Regions from separate parts of the Sinorhizobium sp. GQ132 genome, predicted to be linked through region 3. Evidence: predicted binding sites of a transcription regulator. Region 3 holds the regulator's gene; each other region holds the start of a gene.
What was found. The regulator PhoB, encoded in region 3, activates phosphate uptake and scavenging genes when phosphate is short. The targets are predictions, from matches to a motif close to TGTCATNNANCTGTCAT.
Positions count from the first base shown of each region.

Region 1: a site for PhoB is predicted at 3,823-3,839, ahead of AC6CIG_RS11305 (esterase-like activity of phytase family protein). Genes of this name have one in related genera too.
Region 2: a site for PhoB is predicted at 4,121-4,137, ahead of AC6CIG_RS00840 (DUF1045 domain-containing protein). Genes of this name have one in related genera too.

Region 1 covers NZ_JCAXDX010000003.1:632,346-639,188, reverse strand. Annotated here, with positions in the region: gene AC6CIG_RS11320 (metallophosphoesterase family protein) at 1-752, opposite strand, end outside; gene AC6CIG_RS11315 (hypothetical protein) at 717-950, shown strand; gene AC6CIG_RS11310 (MarR family winged helix-turn-helix transcriptional regulator) at 1,006-1,479, shown strand; gene AC6CIG_RS11305 (esterase-like activity of phytase family protein) at 1,549-3,741, opposite strand; gene hupB (DNA-binding protein HupB) at 3,972-4,244, opposite strand; gene lon (endopeptidase La) at 4,466-6,843, opposite strand, start outside.
Region 2 covers NZ_JCAXDX010000001.1:193,869-200,711, reverse strand. Annotated here, with positions in the region: gene AC6CIG_RS00860 (MFS transporter) at 1-1,115, opposite strand, end outside; gene AC6CIG_RS00855 (ArsR/SmtB family transcription factor) at 1,205-1,573, shown strand; gene phnN (phosphonate metabolism protein/1,5-bisphosphokinase (PRPP-forming) PhnN) at 1,601-2,185, opposite strand; gene AC6CIG_RS00845 (alpha-D-ribose 1-methylphosphonate 5-triphosphate diphosphatase) at 2,182-3,321, opposite strand; gene AC6CIG_RS00840 (DUF1045 domain-containing protein) at 3,323-4,030, opposite strand; gene phnE (phosphonate ABC transporter, permease protein PhnE) at 4,646-6,163, opposite strand; gene phnE (phosphonate ABC transporter, permease protein PhnE) at 6,173-6,843, opposite strand, start outside.
Region 3 covers NZ_JCAXDX010000004.1:78,594-85,436, forward strand. Annotated here, with positions in the region: gene AC6CIG_RS12080 (Hsp33 family molecular chaperone) at 1-254, opposite strand, end outside; gene argF (ornithine carbamoyltransferase) at 622-1,533, opposite strand; gene AC6CIG_RS12090 (aspartate aminotransferase family protein) at 1,608-2,807, opposite strand; gene AC6CIG_RS12095 (GcrA family cell cycle regulator) at 3,217-3,738, shown strand; gene phoB (phosphate regulon transcriptional regulator PhoB) at 3,846-4,529, opposite strand; gene phoU (phosphate signaling complex protein PhoU) at 4,641-5,354, opposite strand; gene pstB (phosphate ABC transporter ATP-binding protein PstB) at 5,444-6,259, opposite strand; gene pstA (phosphate ABC transporter permease PstA) at 6,273-6,843, opposite strand, start outside.

The sequences.
Region 1 (6,843 bases), on a different contig from region 3:
CGGTCATCCAGCGCAACCAGCCCCTCATCGTCGATCGTCACGATCGTGACGCCCTTCGTCCCCGCTTCGTTGATGTCTCGGCCCTGCGGCATGCCGGGCATGACGATTGAGGGCTTTTCGCAGTGCACCTGCCGCTGATGGATATGACCGAGCGCCCAATAATCGAAACCGTGCCGCTGAAGCTCGGCCACGCTGCAGGGCGCGTAAGGGTCGTGGGCCGCGGATCCGGAGAGGCTGGTATGCAGCATGCCGATATTGATGCCGCCGGCGACCGGCGGATGGAACTGGGGCAGCAGGCTTTCCGGCGCGTGCGGATCGGCAAAGCTCACGCCGTGGATGTGCACCGTGCGGCCGTTCGCAAGCGTCTTGACATGAACCGCCCTGCTCCGGCCGGCAAATACATGCACCGAAGACGGCAGGGTGAGTTCGCGCGTCACCTGCGACTGGGAATCGTGATTGCCGCGAATGATGAACGTCCGGATGCCGGCCTCGTCGAGCCGCCGAAGCTCGGCCGCCAGGAAGAGCGCCGTGTTCATGGAGGTCTGGCTGCCGTCATAGAGATCGCCGGCGATCAAAAGCGCATCGACGCTTTCGGCAATGCAGAGATCGACGATACGGACGAGCGCATCGCGCGTCGCGCTTCGAACGAGGCCGGCAAGCTCCGCATTTCGGAGTGCCAGGCTGCGCAAGGGCGAATCGAGATGGAGGTCTGCGGTGTGAACAAATCTGAAGGGCATGGCCGGGCGGACCATGACCTGGCGCCGCCGCTTTCGTCAATGGCTGCAGGACCGGGTATCCACGGAATGCTTGAACGCGGGCAGCGTTACGACGCGCCGGCCGACAACTCTTCGCTTCGCAAACAACGGCATCGCGACCAGGGCGCGTTTCTTGTCGCCGCCGGTCATTCCCAAGTTTTAGGTGGTTTTGGTCGACAAATGCGGCAATTGTGACTATCAATAATGTCACTGCCATTTCACATGGCCCCTCATAATAACTCATAAGGTCATGAAGAAGACATTCGAGGTTTCCGATAAGCTGTTCGAGCTCTACCATCGCGTTCATCGTCTGGTGAACGAGTCCATGACGGAGGAAGGCGTATCGCTTGCCAGGAGCAAGTTCCTGTTCTTCCTGAGCAAGCTCGGACCCTGTCGGTCTACCGACATAGCCTGTGCGCTGAATTTCGCTCCGCGAACAGTGACCGAGGCGATCGACGGACTGGAACGCGACCGTCTGGTGATGAGAAAACCCGACCCCGAGGATCGCCGCGCAAAGATCGTCTCCATAACAGAGACCGGCCGGGCCGTTCTTCAGGCTGCAGAACATCCGCGCAAACAGCTCATCGAAGAGATCTTTTCGGCGCTCGATGACGAGCAACTGGACCAGTTGTACGATATCGTCAGCAAACTCGTCGAGAAAACCGACGATATCCGCAAGCGCAAGGAAGAAGCGGAAGCGACTGAGATTGGCGTCGCGCGCTGAACGCCGTTCAGGAATCAAGAGGCCGGGACATCATGTCCCGGCCTCTTTCGTTTTCTCCGTATCGGACGCTTACATGGCGTCCATCGCGCCTATGGAGAAGAACAGCGTTTCGCCGGAGGAGTCGTCGACGCCGTCATTGTCGGTGACGACATAACCGTTGCCGGCCGCGTCGATTGCAAAGCCTTCGACCTTGTCGACGACATAGCCGCTCAGCGACTGCAGGTCCGGAATGAGGTCGCGCACCTCTTCCTTGTTCACGACAGGCAGTGCCCCGCCGAGTGCCGCGGGTTTCAGGTCCGCAAGCGCGACGCGGTAGAGCTTCTTGAGCTTGGCGGCTTCGCCGACCAGATTGTCACGCTCGACGATATAAGCGTAGGCTCCATGAACGGAAATCTCCGACAGGCCGACCCAGCCTTCCTCCGCCTTTTCAAGCGGATAGCGCACGGCGCCCCATTCCTTGCTCGACGGCTTGTAGGAGACGAGCTTGACGAAGCCCTTCTCGTCATCCTTCCATTCGCGCTGCACAGCCATCCAGAGAACCTGATCGTCCCCTTCGCCCACGACCGCTATGCCTTCGAAGCCGTAGCGGATCTCGCTGGCGCGCAACTCCTCCGGTAGTGCGATCTCCTGCTTGATCTCGCCCTTCTTGTTCACATGCAGCAGCGCATGGCTGTAGAGCTTGTCGGAGTTGCCTTCCGAAGCGAGCCAGAAGCCGCCTTCGCCGTCATTGGCGATGCCTTCGACGTCGAGCTTCTGGGCGGGAGCGCCGTCACGGGTGACCGGCAGGGCTTCCGTGATCAAAGCGGGCTTCTGCGTAGCGTCGATCGTGAAGATGGTCGGCTGCGACGAGTAGACTGAATCATTGACCGCATGCAGGAAGCCGGGCTTGTCGGCAGCGGCAAGGCCGGAAAGCGCCCCGAAGCCGATGGGCAGCCCGTCCTTCTCCACGGAACGGATCTGCGGATAGGCAGCCTCCCCTTCCCCGCGCTCGTAGATCATGACATGCGCCCGCGCCCCGCCGTCTTCGACGAGATCGACCTCGTTGGCGGTCGCAAACAGGTTGCGCCCGGGAATGGCGACAGCGCCCTCGGGGGAAACGCCGGAGGGCAGAAGCTGCACGAGCTCCGGTTCGCCGCCCGTATCCTTGTAGACGCCGACGATCGAGGCGCGTTCCGAAAGAACGAAGAAGAGCTTGTCCTCGCCGAATTGCGCCATTTCAAGCCCTTCCGGTTCGACGCCCTTCGCCGAAGAACGCTTTTCCGGATAGTGGCCGATCGACGCGATAGCGTGTTCGAAGGCTGCTCCCGACTCGTAGAGGACCTTCCCGGTCGTGTCGAAGATCGTGAAGCCGCGGCTCCCGCCCTCATAATCGCCCTCATTGGCGACGACCAGGCGATCGTCGTCGAGCCACTTGATCGCATCGGGCTCGCGCTTGCGGCCCGCCTGCTCGCCGGTAAAGGCGATGGAGCCGTCGCGCTTTGTGTCGATACCTTGGAGATCGACCGTGCCCGCAGGGAAATGCGTCTTCACGGTTGCGGACTTACCGTCGATGATGACGATGTGGTTGTTCTCCTGGAGGGTGAGCGCAATCTCGTCCCGGCCGTTGAAGGCTACGAATTCCGGCTCGGGATCGTCGCCGGCGACCTCGGCGAGACCGGTCAGCGTCACATGCTTGATGGTCGCGCAATCGGCCGCCCCGTCCTTCAGCGACAGGATCACGAGATCTCCTGCAGGCATCTGAGGGATCTGCCCGTCATTGACGTCCTCGTCGCGCTCGTTCTCGATCGCGACTGCGGCAAGCGTCCGATCCTTGTTCACGGCCACCGAGTCCGGCTGGCCACCGAGATCGCAGGTGGCATCCACCTCCCTGCCGGCAATGTCGACCACGGCGAGCACGCCGGACGGATTGGTAAAGCTTTCGCTCGTGTTGACGGCAACGAGCGCTTTGGCACCGGCTACCGCAACCGAAGTCGGCTCCCCGTCGAATGAGACGATACCGCCTGCCTCAGGCGCCCTGGCGTCGGTGATGTCGATGAAACCGATGCGTTTGCCGGGACTGTCGGAATAGATCAGCGTATTGCCGTCTTCGCTTGCGGTGATGATTTCGGCCGATGTCGGGGCGTTCCGCTCGGCTCCCTCGGGCAAATTCATGGCCACCGCAAAGGATGCGATGCGATTGAATACCTGTTCGGCCTGAACGACCGATGCCGTCGATGCGGCAAGTGCCGCGGCCAACGCCGTGGTGATGGAAATTGCTTTCATCTGTCCCTCCTTGTCGCGGCACGCCGTTGCGCTACCGCGTGCGTCCGAAAACGTCGGACGGGAGGCTTTTGCAACTGTCCTGTAACAGCCGGATGACAGGGAAAGCCGGAATGAAAAGAGGCCCGGATGACCGGGCCCCAATCAACCTGCCGAATGCCGCCTGGGCGGTATCGCGACAGATGGAACATGAACCAGTAGCGGACGGAGGCACCCGCCGCTCCATCGGTAAATTAGTTGACGGCGTCCTTGAGGCCCTTGCCGGCCGTGAACTTCGGCACGTTGCGTGCCGGGATGTCAACTTCCGCACCCGTCGACGGGTTGCGGCCCTTGCTGGCTTCGCGGCGCGATACGGAGAAATTGCCGAATCCGACGAGGCGGATGTCGCCGCCGTTCTTCAGTTCGCCCTGAATGGTCTCAAAAACTGCATCAACGGCAGAAGACGCATCTGCCTTCGAGAGTCCGGCCTTGTCGGCTACGGCAGCCACGAGCTCATTTTTGTTCATGTTTCCACCCCTTTCATGCTGGTTCGAAACGACTGTCTTCTTAAGGCGGGGCTGCGAAAGCAATGCCCACGTCTTGCCATTCCCAATTGCGCCTAATCCCTTGGAATGCAAGGGTTGCAGCGTGCTTTTACAACAAAAAAGACCGGCAGAACGCCGGTCTTCCTTGTTTTTCTGGCCGAAGGGCGCAAGCGGGACACACTTGTCACCCTATCTGCACTGCCTCAGTGGGCAATCGAAGTGCCCGCTTCGTCCTGCGAATCAACGGACGGCAGGGCGGCCGGCTGGCTTGCCGGGTCCCATTCGATGGGCTCCGGAAGCCGCAGCAACGCGTGCTCGATCACCTCGCCCATCCGCGAAACGGGGATGATTTCGAGGCTGTTCTTGACGTTGTCAGGGATGTCGGCGAGGTCCTTGGCGTTCTCCTCGGGGATCAGCACCTTCTTGATGCCGCCGCGCAGAGCCGCCAGCAACTTCTCCTTCAAACCGCCGATCGGCAGCACGCGTCCACGCAGGGTGATTTCACCGGTCATCGCCACGTCCTTGGAGATGGGGATTCCGGTCATCACCGACACGATCGCCGTCGCCATGGCGACACCGGCGGACGGGCCGTCCTTCGGGGTCGCGCCCTCCGGCACGTGGACGTGAATGTCGCGCTTGTCGAACAGCGGCGGCTCGATGCCGAAATCGATCGCGCGCGAGCGGACATAGGATGCCGCCGCCGAAATGGATTCCTTCATCACGTCACGTAGGTTGCCGGTAACCGTCATGCGGCCCTTGCCGGGCATCATCACGCCCTCGATCGTCAGCAATTCGCCGCCGACCTCAGTCCAGGCAAGACCGGTGACCACTCCGACCTGATCGTCACGCTCGGCTTCGCCGTGGCGGAAGCGCGGCACACCGAGATAGTCGTGGATGTTCTCGGCCGTCACTTCGACCTTCTTGGTCTTGCCCTTGAGGATCTCCGTCACCGCCTTGCGCGCCAGCTTCATCAGCTCGCGCTCGAAGTTGCGGACGCCCGCTTCTCGCGTGTAGTTCTGGATGACCGCCATAAGAGCGCCATCCGTGACGGAGAACTCGTTCGTCTGGAGCGCATGGTCGCGGATCGCCTTCGGCAGCAGGTGCCGCTTGGCAATCTCCCGCTTTTCGTCTTCGGTATAGCCGGCAATGCGGATGACTTCCATGCGGTCCATCAGCGGCGGCGGAATGTTGAGCGTGTTCGCCGTGGTGATGAACATCACGTTGGAGAGGTCGTATTCCACCTCCAGGTAGTGATCCATGAACGTCGAGTTCTGTTCCGGATCGAGCACCTCCAGAAGCGCCGAGGACGGATCGCCACGGAAGTCCTGGCCCATCTTGTCGATCTCGTCGAGCAGGAAGAGCGGGTTGGACTTCTTCGCCTTCTTCATCGACTGGACGACCTTACCCGGCATGGAGCCGATATAGGTCCGCCGATGGCCGCGAATTTCGGCCTCGTCCCGAACGCCGCCCAGCGCCATGCGGATATATTCGCGGCCGGTCGCCTTGGCGATCGACTTGGCGAGCGACGTCTTGCCGACGCCCGGAGGGCCGACGAGGCACAGGATCGGCCCCTTGATCTTGGACGAACGGGCCTGCACCGCCAGATATTCGACGATGCGTTCCTTTACCTTGTCCAGACCGAAGTGATCGGTATCCAGCACCTTTTCGGCATGGTTGAGATCGGTCTTGATCTTCGACTTCTTGCCCCAGGGCAGGCCCAGCAGCCAGTCGAGATAGTTGCGCACGACCGTCGCTTCCGCCGACATCGGGCTCATCTGGCGCAGCTTCTTCAGCTCCGCATCGGCCTTTTCACGGGCTTCCTTGGAGAGCTTCGTCTTGGAGATGCGCTCTTCGAGTTCGGCCATCTCGTCACGGCCGTCCTCGCTGTCGCCGAGCTCCTTCTGAATCGCCTTCATCTGCTCATTCAGGTAGTACTCGCGCTGCGTCTTCTCCATCTGGCGCTTGACGCGCGAACGGATGCGCTTTTCGACCTGAAGAACCGAGATCTCGCCTTCCATGAAGCCGAGCGCCTTTTCGAGGCGCATCTTCACGCTCGTCGTCTCCAGCATTTCCTGCTTTTCGACGATCTTGATCGACAGATGCGATGCGACGGTATCGGCGAGCTTCGAGTAGTCTTCGATCTGGCTCGCGACGCCGACGACTTCCGGCGAAATCTTCTTGTTGAGCTTCACATAGCTTTCGAATTCGGAAACGACCGAACGGCTCAGCGCCTCGATCTCGACCGGATCCTCGTCCGGTTCGGGCAGCGCATGGGCGACGGCCTCGTAGAAATCGTCACGCGGCGTATAGCGCTCGATCTCGGCACGCGACCGCCCTTCGACCAGCACCTTCACGGTTCCGTCGGGGAGCTTCAGAAGCTGCAGCACGTTCGCAATCGTGCCGACTTTGTAAATGGCGGCGGGTTCCGGATCGTCATCCGTAGCGTTGATCTGGGTCACGAGCATGATCTGCTTGTCGGTACCCATGACCTCTTCGAGTGCACGGATCGACTTCTCCCGGCCGACGAAGAGCGGCACGATCATGTGGGGGAAGACCACGATGTCACGCAGCGGCAGAACCG
Region 2 (6,843 bases), on a different contig from region 3:
GCCACCGGAAAGAGCGCCGCGAAGAAGCCGAGATCGGCGGCAGCGGTATTCTCGAGCACCCGTCCGCCGATCGCCGTGCCGGTCGCGATGCCGAGATAGATCGCCGAGGCGTTGAGCGACAGGGTCAGGTGGGCAACCTCCGGCGCGAAGCCGACGATGCGGCTCGCCTGAGCCGGCGGGAACGCCCACCCTACGATCCCCCATGGCACCATTATGCCGATCAGCAGCAGGCCGGCGAGATCGCGCGTGAGGAAATGCAGGCCGAGGGCGATCATCAGCGAGACCGCGAGCGCGCAGATGAGCGAAGCTGTCACGACGCGCGTGGCGCCGAGCCGGTCGGCCAGATAGCCGCTGGAGAGATTGCCGATCACCGCGCCGACCCCGAAGGCGAGCAGCAGCCCCGGCAGCGCCAACTGCGAAAGCCCGGCTCCGTCGATCGCCAGCGGCGCGAGATAGGAGATGATTATGAAGCCGCCGGTAAGATAGAGAAACGTCACCATGAGCGACGAGGCCACGCCCGGACGGCCGATGGCGCCGAAGCGCTCGGACATTGTCAGCTTCGTTCCGCTGAGGCCCCGCGGCAGGCGCAGCCAGAGCACGGCAGCGCAGGTGAGCCCAAGCAGCGCGACCGCCCCGAACGTGCCGCGCCATCCCCAGAAGGCGGCAATCAACGCGCCGAGGGGCGCGCCGAGCGCCACCGCGAATGTGGTGCCGCCCACCACGATTGAAATCGCCAATGCGCGGTGCTCCGGTCCGGCCAGTGAAACCGCCGTCGCTTGCGCCGTGGCGGCAAACAGTCCGCTTGCCATTCCCATCACGATCTGGGCGAGCAGCAGCGTGGTGAAGGAGACGCTCATCGCCGCGATGCAGTTGCCGACGACGAAGACGAGCATTGCAGCCACCAGCAATCGACGCCGATCCGCCGCGCCGGCCAGGGCCGAAAGCAGCGGCGCACCGATGGCATAGGAAAGCGAGAACAGCGTGATCAGGTGCCCCGCATGGGGAATGGTCGTGTGCGTGTCGGCAGCGATCGACGGCAGGAGGCTGGAAAAGACGAAGCCGACCGTGCTCATCGTGAAAGAGCCAACGGCGAGCCAGATGATGCGCCTGTCCATCGGGAGACCTCGTTTGTTCAAAAGATATTGAACTATTGAACTTGGTGGCTCGCCGTGTCAATATGCCGACACCGCTAATTGTTGATCCAATGACCCTACCGCATCCCACCGCCGACCAGATCACTCTGTCCAATGTCCTCGCGGCCCTCGGCGATCCGACTCGCCTGGCGATCGTGGGCTATCTCGCCCGCCGCGACGGACGGCCGACCATGTGCCTGAACTTCACGGATTTCGGCTCCAAGACCAATATCAGCTATCATCTGGCCAAGCTGCGCGAGGCGGGCATCACGCGTACCGAAGTCTCCGGCACCAGCCGGTTGATCACGCTGCGGCGGGACGATCTCGACACCCGCTTTCCCGGCCTCCTCGATTCCATTATCGCCGCCGCAGTGGACCTGCCCATGGTCAAGAAGATCGAGGATGCAGAGGAAGCTCTGGCACAGGGCGAGGCGCGATAAAGGATTACCTAACCGCTCGCTTCTTCTTCAGGCAGGGTGATGGCTCTTGGCCGAGTGGCGCTCGACCAGCGCGACGAATTGCCGGCCGGCCACATCAAGCCTGCCGCTGTTGTCGATGACCGTTACGTCGGGATCGGCGATGACGTCGGGTGCCTGCCGCGTCAGGCGGCGCAGCACGTCTTCCTCGCTCTCGCGGCCGCGCTCCGCCAGCCGCTTCGCCAGCACCGGCGGCTCGGCGGTGATCACCGCAACGGCGATCGTACCGAACGCCTGGCGAATGGCAGGGAGGGCGGCACGGCTGCCGTTTACGATCGCGGTCATGCCTCTGGCGATCTTTTCGGCGATCTCCGCCGGGATGCCGTAGCTCAAGCCATGCGCCTGCCACGAAACGGCGAAAGCGCCGCTCCGGCTCATCTCCTCGAATTCGGCGTCGGACACGCTTTCGTGCACCTCGCCGCCTGCATCCGAGGGGCGTGTGATCGCCCGCCGGACGAAGAGAATATCGGGCCGCTGCGCGAAATGGCGGGCGGCAAAGCCCATGACGCTGTCTTTGCCCGCACCGCTCGGGCCGACGACGACGATGAGCGTTCCGGATCCCCGATCGGCGGTCATGCGACACGCCGTCCTTCGCGCCAGACCGAGCGGACGACCGGTATTCCCTCCGGCCGGCGGACGCGCGCGATGTCGGCGCGGAGCCCAACGGCGATCCGGCCGCGATCTTCGAGCCCGACAGTGCGCGCCGGCGTCGCCGTTACCATCGCGATGGCCTGGGGGAGGTCGATCGAGTCGACCTCATCTGCGAGAATGAACGGCGCATGGATGAGGCTGAAAGGTACGTAATCCGAAGAAAGCACGTCGAGAACGCCGCGCTCGGCGAGATCGCGCGCGGCGATGTTGCCGGAATGCGATTTGCCGCGCACGATATTGGGCGCCCCCATCAATACGCTGAGACCGGCGCGATGGGAGGCTTCGGCCGCCTCGAAGCTCGTCGGGAACTCCGCGAGCCGGATGCCGTAGCCGATAGACTCGTCCACATGCTCGAGCGTCGCATCATCATGGCTGGCGACCGTAATCCCCCGCTCGGCGCAGGCTTTCGCGAGCGCGATGCGATGAGGGGTCGCATAGCGCGCCGATAGTGCTTGCTGGCGGTCGATGAACGCGGCAAAGGCTTCGTCGGTAAGGCCGCGTTTGACTTTGTAGTAGATTATGTACTGATCCATGGTCTGGAACTGGCGCTGCCCGGGAGCGTGGTCCATCAGAGAGACGAGACGAACCTGCGGATCGTTCCGGAAGTCCTCATAGTGTTCCAGCACGTCGGCGGTCGACACTTCGCAGCGCAGGTGGATCAGGTGATCGGCCCGCAAACGGCCCTCCTGCTTGGCCTGGGCGAGCGCATCGGCCATGCTGCGCATCTCGCCCTTCGGAAAGCCGCTGTCCTCGTCCGAGCCCAGGCGCAGACAATCGAAGACGGTGGTGATGCCGGAGGTGACGACCTGGGCGTCATGAGCCTGGATCGCCGCGATCTTCAGCCAGCGAACACCGGGGCGAGGAGAATAGTGCGCCTCGAGATGGTCGGTGTGCAGTTCGACCAGCCCGGGCAGCAGGTAGTCACCCTCGAAATCCTCGCCCGTGGCGCTCGCCCCTTCGGAGATGTCGGCGATCCTGCCGTCGCGGATCAGCACCGAACCGTCGAGGATCCGGTCCTCCAGAACGATGCGGGCGTTGGTCAAAACCTGTTCTTTGGGCATGTCATGCAATCTTTCGTTCGGATGCGCCGCCAAGCGGCAGCAGGGAATGGACGGTGAAAGGAGCGCCGCGGCGCTCTTCGGCGAAAAGGGCAATCGTCGAGACGGCAAGCGGCTTGCCGATGAATTCGGCGAAGACCGTTTCGAGCGCCTTTCTCATGGGCCGCTGCATGTCTTCCGGCACCGGCCCAGTCAGCGTCAGATGGAACTGGAACTCCTCGAAGACGTATGGGTAGCCCCATGCCGCCAGGTACTCGCGCTGACGCTGCGTAAGCCTGTCCGGATTGCGGCGGGCGAGATCGGCTTCCGAAAGCGGCGCCCGGAATGGCTCGAAACGGCGAACCGCCTGCTCCGCAAGGCGCTGCAGAGGCGGGCAAGGATCGGCCGAGACGAGCGCGAAGAAGGGGCCGATCTGATGCAAGGCGATCTCCGGCACTTCGAACGGCTCGATCTCCGCGGCGAACTCGTCGAAAGCCGCGATCAAGTCGGCTTCACCGCGGCCGGAGGTAAGCTCGAACGGTGCTTTCAGGGTCCCGTGGAAGCCGTAACGGCGGGGCTCGGTCGTCAATGCCATCTGCTCTTCACGTCCTACTGCCGGATTTTCCGGGCAGTCCAGGGCGCCGCCGGTGGACGCGTCGCGTCCCAGCCAACGGGAAGCGGTCTGCGACAGCCGGTCATCGGACGGCGGCGCGAAGTAGATTGCATAGCGCACGAATTCACACTTTCTTCATCAGTCGCTTCGACGCAGTTGCCCCGAGTCGACGGTTTCCGGGATGAAATGCGCAGCTAGCCGATTTGCATGACAACATCATGATGACATCGGCCCAGAACGCAAATCGGTTCGGAGCGGGATGGATTTGTTTGCAGCTTCGCCTGCTCCCGCGCCAGTGATCGGAATCAGTCATCATTATCCGAATCGACCGGTCCGTTTCTAGACCATGATGATTTTAGGTCGGATCAACCTGAAATCATGAGCGGCGGAAAACCGCACACACTTTTCCTCATCATCCCCGGTTCCTCATTCCTGTGCTTGTCACAGGAATCCAGCCAGACCAAGTCCTTGGGCTGGAAAGGCTCTTCCGCGCCGCAGACGCGGCGCTGCTGGATCCCTGTGACGAGCACATGAGGATGGAGAGGATGCAATCCCCCGAAAAGTGTCCCACAGCGCCGCGCATCTTATGAGAAGCGCAACGGTAGCTGTAGCACTTTGATCTGCTGCATGTTTTCAAGCGCATCGCCATGCGCGCCGACAAGACCGACCAGAGCTTCAACGGCATCATCCATCTCGCAGCAGCCGTCAAAAACTCGAAATGAATCTCAACGCGCGTTAGTGTGTGCGGCCCATGAGACGCGATCGGCAAAGATTGGAGATGCTGTCGAAAACGAAGACGACCATCAAGATCAGCAGCACCATATAGGCGACATTTTCCCAATCCGAATTTGTGCGCATCGCCTCCCACAGCTTCAGGCCGATCCCGCCGGCGCCGACGGCGCCGATAATGGTGGCCGAACGCGTGTTCGACTCCCAGAAGTAGAGAGCCTGGCTGGCAAAGACCGGCAGGACCTGCGGGAGCACGCCGAAGCGCTGGACGGCGACCGGCGCGGCGCCGACCGACTTGACGCCCTCACGCTGCTTGTCGTCGATGTTCTCGAGGGCTTCGGAGTAGAGCTTGCCGAGCGTGCCCGTGTCGGTGAAGAAGATCGCCGAGATGCCCGCGAGCGGTCCGGGCCCGAAGGCGCGGGTGAAGAACAGCGCCCAGATGAACATGTCGACCGACCGCAGGAAGTCGAAGAAGCGCTTCACGAACTGATTGGTGAGGCGGCTCGGCGTGATGTTGCGCGCCGCGAGGAAGCAAAGCGGGAATGCGATGAAGGATGCGAAGAGCGTTCCGACGAAAGCCATGACGATCGTCTGCAGGAGCTTGGTCCAAACATCCAGATGCTGCCATTCCGCATTGTAGAGGACGTTGTTCCAGGCAAGCGAGAGGTTTGAGCGCGCCGGATCGATCCGCTCTCCGGAAACGATCAATGAGGCGACGTCGCTGTAGGACTTCCCGAAGAAGGGCGAGTTGGTGTCGAAGAGGAAATTCGCCCAGCCGAAGAAGCGGTTGCGGATGGAGACCTCGTCGCCCTCCACCTCGGCCCAGCCGGTGGCGCCGAAGGACAGCGTCACCTTCTCGCCCGGCCGCTTCTGGAGCGCCCAGGAGGGAAGGGGGCCCTCCGGTGTCACATTGTCGGCGCCGTCGACCTGAAGCAGGAGCGTCTCGCCGGAATGTGTCACTGTGACCAGCTTATCGGCGACGTCGATACGCGTCGAGCTATCGAAGTTCACCACGGCGTGCGTGACGACTTCTTCGGTGCGGGTCGTGGCGAGATCTTTCTGCGGCGTCTCGTTCGTATCGCCGCCGTGCGCCGCGTTCGGCGCCATAAAGCTGAAAGAGGAGGCGCTCTTCGGCTTCCGGGCCTGCGTCGGGGCCGTCGACGTTTCAACGGTGCGCGTGACCGTCTCTTTTTCGAGCGTGACCCATTCCGGGCTCGGATTGTCTCCAAGCGGCGAATTGCGTCCGTATGAGATGCTCATCGTTCCATCGGGCGCGACGGCGATCTCCGGCCGCACTTCGTAGGATACCCAGTCGGCGAGATAGGTACCGGCAATCCCCCAATTGGCATTGGCGAGCACGTGCCCGATCGAGAAGAACCACCAGCTGAAGATCATGTAGAGAACGACGCCCGCCGTTATCAGTGCCTTGCTGCGCCGTTTCGCGGCCGACGACTGCAGAAGATGCGGATGGCGCGCTGCGATCGCTTCCATTTCGCGCGCGTCGAGGTTGGTCGAGGCAATCATGATGCGGTCCTATTGCGCAAGCTGAAAGGCCTGGTCGCCGACGAGGCGGCGGCGAAGCCAGGCGGAGAACTGATCGACTGCGAAGATCGTCGCGAAGAGCAGGAGGACGATCGCGAGCGTCTTTGCTTCATGGCCCTGGCCGATCGACAGGCGCAGGAGTTCGCCGATGCCGCCCCCGCCGACGGCACCGATGATCGTCGACGCGCGCACGTTGATTTCGAGCCGGAGCAGAAAATAGCTGGTGAAGTTGGGCAGCACCTGGGGGACCATGCCGAACCAGACCCGCTGGATCCAGTTGGCGCCCACGGCACGCAGACCTTCCTCCGGTTTCATGTCGGCATTCTCGACCACTTCGAAGAACAGCTTGCCGAGCGCGCCGATCGTGTGGATCGAGACCGCAGCGATGGCGGGAATAGGCCCAAGCGAAAGGATTGCCAGGAAAAAGCCGGCGATGACGACTTCCGGAAAGGCGCGCAGGATTTCCATCAGCCGGCGTACGATGCCCCTGATCCAGGGATTGGGCATCAGATTTCGCGCGGCGAGGAAGCACAGGATGAAGCCGAAGAAGACGCCGATAACAGTCGAAAAGATGGCAATGTTCACGGTCTCCAGCATCTTGTGAACATATTCCGGGATGTAGAAGCTCTCCGTCACGTAGAGGCGCCCATCCGGGTAATTGT
Region 3 (6,843 bases):
CCATCGCCCTGTGTCTGAACGATCAGCTTGCCTTCGAATTTCAGAGACGTGCCGAGCAGGACCGTCAGCACCACTGTTTCGGCGACAAGCCGCGCGACAGGAAGCGGGTAACCGTGCCGCTCGAGAATGGCATCGAGCATCGGACCAAGCTGGACGGCGCGGCCGCGCACGTCGAGTCCCTCGACCTGAAAGGGCACGACGTGATCGTCACCGGCAAAATCGAACTCGCCAAGTCCCGGCGCTGTTTCTGTCATCGCTTGCTCCTTGCCTCGACCATGGTCACGCGGATCGATTCAATCCGGGATGTGGCCATGACCCATTCCAAAAACTGCATGCGGGATGCGGATGGAAACCGCTCGTTCCTCTTGATTTCCGGCACGGCTTGCATCGAGTGCACCGGCGCGCACCGGTACAACCGCCCGCCATTCCATTTGATCCCGTCATGGACGAATTTCTCCGTCGGCATTTGCTCTGCCTTAAAGCACCCCGCAGGGCGCCAAGCGCAGGATAGCCGGCGTGGGGCGATTGGCCGATTTGATGATCGGAAGGCCCCGCTCACCGCTCTAAATCGTGTTGCACCGTCCAGATTTCAAGAGAACGCCTCGCGCCCGCCTTCAGCCGTCACACCGCGCCCATGCACCAGGCGAGGATCGATTTCTGCGCGTGCAGCCGGTTCTCGGCTTCGTCGAAGACCACTGACTGCGGGCCGTCGATGACCTCATCGGTCACTTCCTCGCCGCGGTGCGCCGGCAAGCAATGCATGAACAGCGCGTCCGGCGCTGCATGCTTCATCAGTGCGCCGTTGACCTGGTAGGGCTGAAAGACGTTGTGACCGCGGGCGCGATGTTCCTGGTTCATCGAGATCCAGGTGTCGGTGACGACGCAGTGTGCGCCGGCAACCGCCTGCTCCGCCTCGTGGCTGAGCAGAATCTCGGCCCCGTTGTTGCGCGCCCAGTTCAGGAACTTGTCATGCGGTTCGGAGCCGAGCGGCACGGCCATGTTCATGCGGTAGCCGAAGCGCGCCGAGCCCTCGATCAGGGAGTGAAGCACGTTGTTGCCGTCGCCGGTCCAGGCGATCGTCTTGCCCTTGACCGGTCCCCGGTGCTCCTCGAAAGTCATGATATCGGCCATGATCTGGCACGGGTGCGTATCGTCGGTGAGCCCGTTGATGACCGGCACGGTCGCATGCTCCGCCATTTCAAGAAGCCGGCGGTGATCGGTCGTGCGGATCATGATCGCGTCGACATAGCGCGACAGGACCTTCGCCGTATCGCCGATCGTCTCCGCCCGGCCGAGCTGCATTTCCGTACCCGACAGAAACAGCGTCTCGCCGCCGAGCTGGCGCATGCCGACATCGAAGGAAACACGCGTGCGGGTGGACGGCTTCTCGAAGATCATCGCGAGCATCTTGCCGGCAAGCGGCTTCTCGGCAGTCCCTGCCTTGGTCGCCGACTTGCGGACGCGGGCATCGTCGATGATGGTCCTGAGGTCGGTGGCCGTCATGGCCGAGAGATCGAGGAAGTGTCTGGTCATACTGCCTTGTTTCCTGTCGTAGAATCCGTTTATCGGCCCCGCCCGGGCCGGATCGATCCGAAACGTCGGGGCATTCAAGCCGCGGCGTTGCCGCTCTTGCCACTCACCGCCTCCGCGGCGCGTTCGAGCCGTGCCAGTCCTTCGCGCGCCTCGGCCGCGGTGGTGATCAGCGGCGGCAACAGGCGCAGCACGTTTTCGCCGGCCGGGACGACGAGCAGTTTCTCGGCGCGGATCGCCTTCAAAAGGTCCGCGGAGGGCACCTTGGCCTTGATGCCGAGCATCAGCCCGTCGCCGCGGATTTCCTCGATCACGTCCGGAAAACGATCCTTCAGCGAGGCGAGCCCCTGACGGAAGACGAGAGCCACCTCGCGCACCTGATCGAGGAAGCCTTCGGCGAGAACGACGTCGAGCACGGCATTTCCGACCGCCATTGCGAGCGGGTTGCCGCCATAGGTCGAACCGTGCGTGCCCGCCACCATGCCGGCGGCCGCCGCTTCCGTCGCGAGGCAAGCGCCGAGCGGGAAGCCGCCGCCGATGCCCTTGGCTACGGCCATGATATCCGGCTTGATGCCCGCCCATTCATGAGCGAAGAGCTTGCCGGTCCGGCCGACACCGGACTGTACCTCGTCGAGGATCAGAAGCAGGCCGAACTCGTCGCAAAGTTCGCGCAGCCCCTGCATGAATTCCTTCGATGCCGACCGAATGCCGCCCTCGCCCTGGATCGGCTCGACGAGGATCGCCGCGGTTTCTTCATTGATCGCGTTCTTGACCGCCGCGATATCGCCGAAGGGGACCTGATAGAAGCCCGGCGCCTTCGGCCCGAAGCCCTCGATGTATTTCTGCTGTCCGCCGGCGGCAATCGTTGCGAGCGTGCGGCCGTGGAAAGCACCTTCGAAGGTGATGACGTGGAACTTCTCGACGTGCCCCTTGGCGAAATGATAGCGCCGCGCCGTCTTGATCGCACATTCGAGCGCTTCCGCACCCGAATTGGTGAAGAACACCCGATCGGCGAAGGTCACCTGGGTCAGCCTCCGTGCAAGGCTTTCCTGCCCCGAAATCTCGTAGAGATTGGACAGATGCCAGACCTTGTCGGCCTGCGCCTTCAGCGCCTCGACGAGATGAGGATGGGCATGGCCGAGCGAGTTCACGGCGACACCGGCAGCGAAATCGAGATAGCGCGTGCCGTCTTCGGCGATCAGCCAAACGCCTTCACCTCGCTCGAAACGCAACGGCGCGCGCAGATAGGTGTCGTAAAGCGGCGTGGTTGCGGCCATGTCGAGCTCTCCTTCATTCCGGCGGCACGGACCATTCGGCCCGATAAAAATCAAAAATGCCGCCTTGCGGCGGCGACAGGCACTATTCCCATTTCGCACCGCGATGTCAACAAAACCAAGGTTTGCAGGCGCTTTGCGGATGCCGATTCCGAAGCGCGAAAAAATCACACTCTGGGACTTGCAAAAATGCAACGCTCCGACAGCAAGTTGGGGAAAACCGCGAAATCGATTCGGCGCGATTCCGGCGACTCTTGCCACGGAGTCACCCTGCCGGTAGGTTAACATTCAATTACTAGACGCATGCGGCGGACCTAGTCACCAAAAGTATTATCGCGTTGAATCTTCGGGTTTTTCCCGGAGAGCGGTGACGGATTCCGCCATCCCAACGCCGAGAACGGGGAGTGCAGAGATGAACTGGACTGACGAGCGGGTCGAGAAACTGAAGAAGCTGTGGTCGGAGGGCTTGAGCGCCAGCCAGATCGCGGCGCAGTTGGGCGGCGTCAGCCGCAACGCGGTCATCGGAAAGGTTCATCGGCTGAGCCTGCCCGGGCGCGCCAAGGCCGGAGGAAGCACGACCGCTGCAGCCCGGCCCAAACGGGCGACGTCTGCCCCGCGCGCGCCGAACTATGCTGCGCGTTCCGTAACCCGCACCGTGACCCGCACGGCCGGTGCGACCGCGCTCAAGGAAGAGCTCGCAGTCGACCTGGAAATGGACCAGGAGCTGCAGATCGACAGGAACATCGTCCTGCCGATGTCGCGGCGGCTGGAGCTCACGGAGCTTACCGAACGCACCTGCAAGTGGCCGATCGGCGACCCGCTCAAGGAAGAGTTCCACTTCTGCGGCAACGACTCCCCGGAAGCCTCTCCCTATTGCACCTTCCATGCCCGGCTGGCCTACCAGCCCTCCGCCGAGCGCCGGCGCATGCGCTGAGGCGCCTTGCTCATCCCGCTCTGGATGCACGACGAAAATCGGGGCCGGAAAGGCCCCTTTTTCTTTGCCATGCCGCAAGCCGGCACGGGCGCCAGCGACCTTCGGCCTCAGCTCTCCAGCGAATAGCCAGCGCCGCGCACCGTCCGGATGACGTCCGGCATGTTGGAAAAGTTCAGTGCCTTGCGCAGCCGCCCGACATGAACGTCCACGGTCCGTTCGTCGACATAGATGTCGTGTCCCCAGACACCGTCCAGGAGCTGTGAACGAGAGAAGACGCGCCCCGGTGAGGACATTAGAAATTCCAGCAGCCGGAACTCCGTCGGGCCAAGGCGCACTTCGCGACTGCGTCGGTGGACGCGGTGCGTCTCCCGGTCGAGCTCGATATCGCCGCAGCGCAGGAGCGTCGACAGAACTTCGGGCTTGGCGCGCCTGAGCATCGCCTTGACCCTCGCCATCAGTTCCGGCGTCGAGAAGGGCTTGACGACGTAATCGTCGGCGCCGGTGGCAAGGCCCCGCACGCGCTCGCTTTCCTCGCCGCGCGCGGTCAGCATGATGATCGGCAGGCGCTCCGTTTCCGGCCGCTGGCGCAGCCTGCGGCAGAGCTCGATACCGGAAACCCCGGGCAGCATCCAATCGAGGATGAGAAGGTCGGGCAGGCGCTCCTGCAGGCGGATCTCCGCCTCGTCGCCGCGAAGGATCGTATCGACCTCGAAGCCTTCCGCCTCGAGATTGTAGCGCAGGAGAACGCTCAGGGCTTCCTCGTCTTCGACTACGGCAATCTTCGGCAACATTCAGTAGGACTCCTTCCTACGCACGACAGCCGTCATGCCGCCGCGCACGGTGGTAGGCCGCGCCAAGGCGGCCGGAACAAATTCTGCATAGGCACCGGCTGCCGGGCGATCTCAGTCCGTCACGGAACCCAATGTCGACGTCATGTCGTCCTTCGGCCGTTCGCCCTGCGGCTGGGCGCCTGTCGCCATATAGTAGATCGTTTCGGCGATATTGGTCGCGTGATCGCCGATACGCTCGATGTTCTTGGCGCAGAAAAGAAGATGCGTGCACGGCGTGATGTTGCGCGGATCTTCCATCATATAGGTCAGCAGTTCCCGGAACAGGGACGTGTAGATCGCATCGATCTCTTCATCGCGTTCGCGAATGCTGTTCGCCTTTTCCGGCGAACGGGACGCGTAGACGTCCAGGACTTCCTTCAACTGAACGAGCGCGAGCTCAGCCAGGTGTTCGAGGCCGCGCGCAAGCTTGCGCGGTATGCCTGAACCGGCCACGGCAATCACCCGCTTTGCGGTGTTCTTGCCGAGGTCGCCCACGCGCTCCAGGTCCGCGGCGATGCGGATCGAACCCATGATCTCCCGAAGATCCGAGGCCATGGGCTGGCGTTTGGCAATGGTGACGATCGCCTTTTCGCCGATCTGCCGTTCCGCGTCGTCCAGAATGGTGTCGTCGGAAATCACCTTCTGGGCCAGGGCGAGATCGGAATTGACGAGCGCACGGACGGAGTCCGCGACCATCTGCTCGGCAAGACCGCCCATCTCGGAGATGCGGCGCGTGAGATACTTCAACTCTTCGTCGAAGGCGGACATGATGTGTGCGTGAGACATATTCGTTTCCTCGGGGGACGCGCTGTTCTGAATGGGCCTCGTTCGGTCTTGACCGGGAGGGACGGAAAAGCGCCGCCCCTCTCCGGCCATCAGCCGAAGCGGCCCATGATGTAGTCCTGGGTGCGCTGATCGTCCGGGTTGGTGAACATTTTATCGGTATCGTTCTCCTCGACGAGATTGCCGAGATGGAACATGGCCGTGCGCTGCGACACGCGCGCCGCCTGCTGCATCGAGTGGGTGACGATCACGATCGTGAAATTCGCCCGCAATTCGTGGATGAGTTCCTCGACTTTCGCGGTCGCGATCGGATCGAGCGCCGAGCAGGGCTCGTCCATCAGAATGACTTCCGGGCTGACGGCAACGGCGCGGGCGATGCAGAGGCGCTGCTGCTGGCCGCCGGAAAGTCCGGTGCCCGGCTCCTGCAGCCGATCCTTCACCTCGTTCCAGAGCCCGGCCTTCTGCAGGCTCGTTTCCACGATCTCGTCGAGTTCGGTCTTGGTGCGTGCCAGGCCATGGATGCGCGGGCCGTAGGAGACATTGTCGTAGATCGACTTCGGGAACGGATTGGGTTTCTGGAACACCATGCCGACGCGGGCACGCAATTCCACCACGTCGATCGACGGATCGTAGATATCGTCCTCGTCGAGCGTGATCTTGCCCGTTACGCGGCAGTTCTCGATCGTGTCGTTCATGCGGTTCAAGGTGCGCAGAAACGTCGATTTGCCGCACCCGGACGGACCGATCAGCGCCGTGACCGTGTTCTCGCGGATATTGAGGTTGACGTCGAAGAGCGCACGCTTTTCGCCGTAATAGACCGACACATCGTTGCCGATCATCTTGTAAGGCACCGTATTCATTTTCTGCTCAAGAGCCTTTTCGACTGCAGCTTCCGACATGATGTTCATAGTCCTTACCCCACTACCAGCGACGCTCAAAGCGACGCCGCAAGAGAATTGCGCCGAGATTCATGAAGATGAGAAAGATCAGGAGAATGATGATCGCTCCGGACGTACGCTCGACGAAGGCACGTTCTGCCTCGTTCGCCCACATGTAGATCTGCACCGGCAGCGCCGTGGATGGCTCCAGCGGCGACCCCGGAAAATCGACCACGAAGGCGACCATGCCGATCAGAAGCAGCGGCGCCGTTTCGCCCAGCGCATGGGCGAGGCCGATGATCGTGCCGGTCAGGATGCCGGGCATGGCAAGCGGCAGCACGTGATGGAAGATGGTCTGCATCTTCGATGCGCCCAGGCCGAGTGCGGCGGAGCGGATCGACGGCGGCACTGCCTTCAGGGCCGCCCGGGTAGCGATGATGATGGTGGGTAGCGTCATCAGCGTCAGCACGAAGGCGCCGACGAGTGCTGCCGAGCGCGGCATGCCCGCGAAGTTGATGAAGACGGCAAGCCCGAGGAGGCCGTAGACGATGGAAGGTACGGCCGCCAGGTTGTTGATGTTCACCTCGATCAGGTCCGTCAGCCGGTTTTTCGGC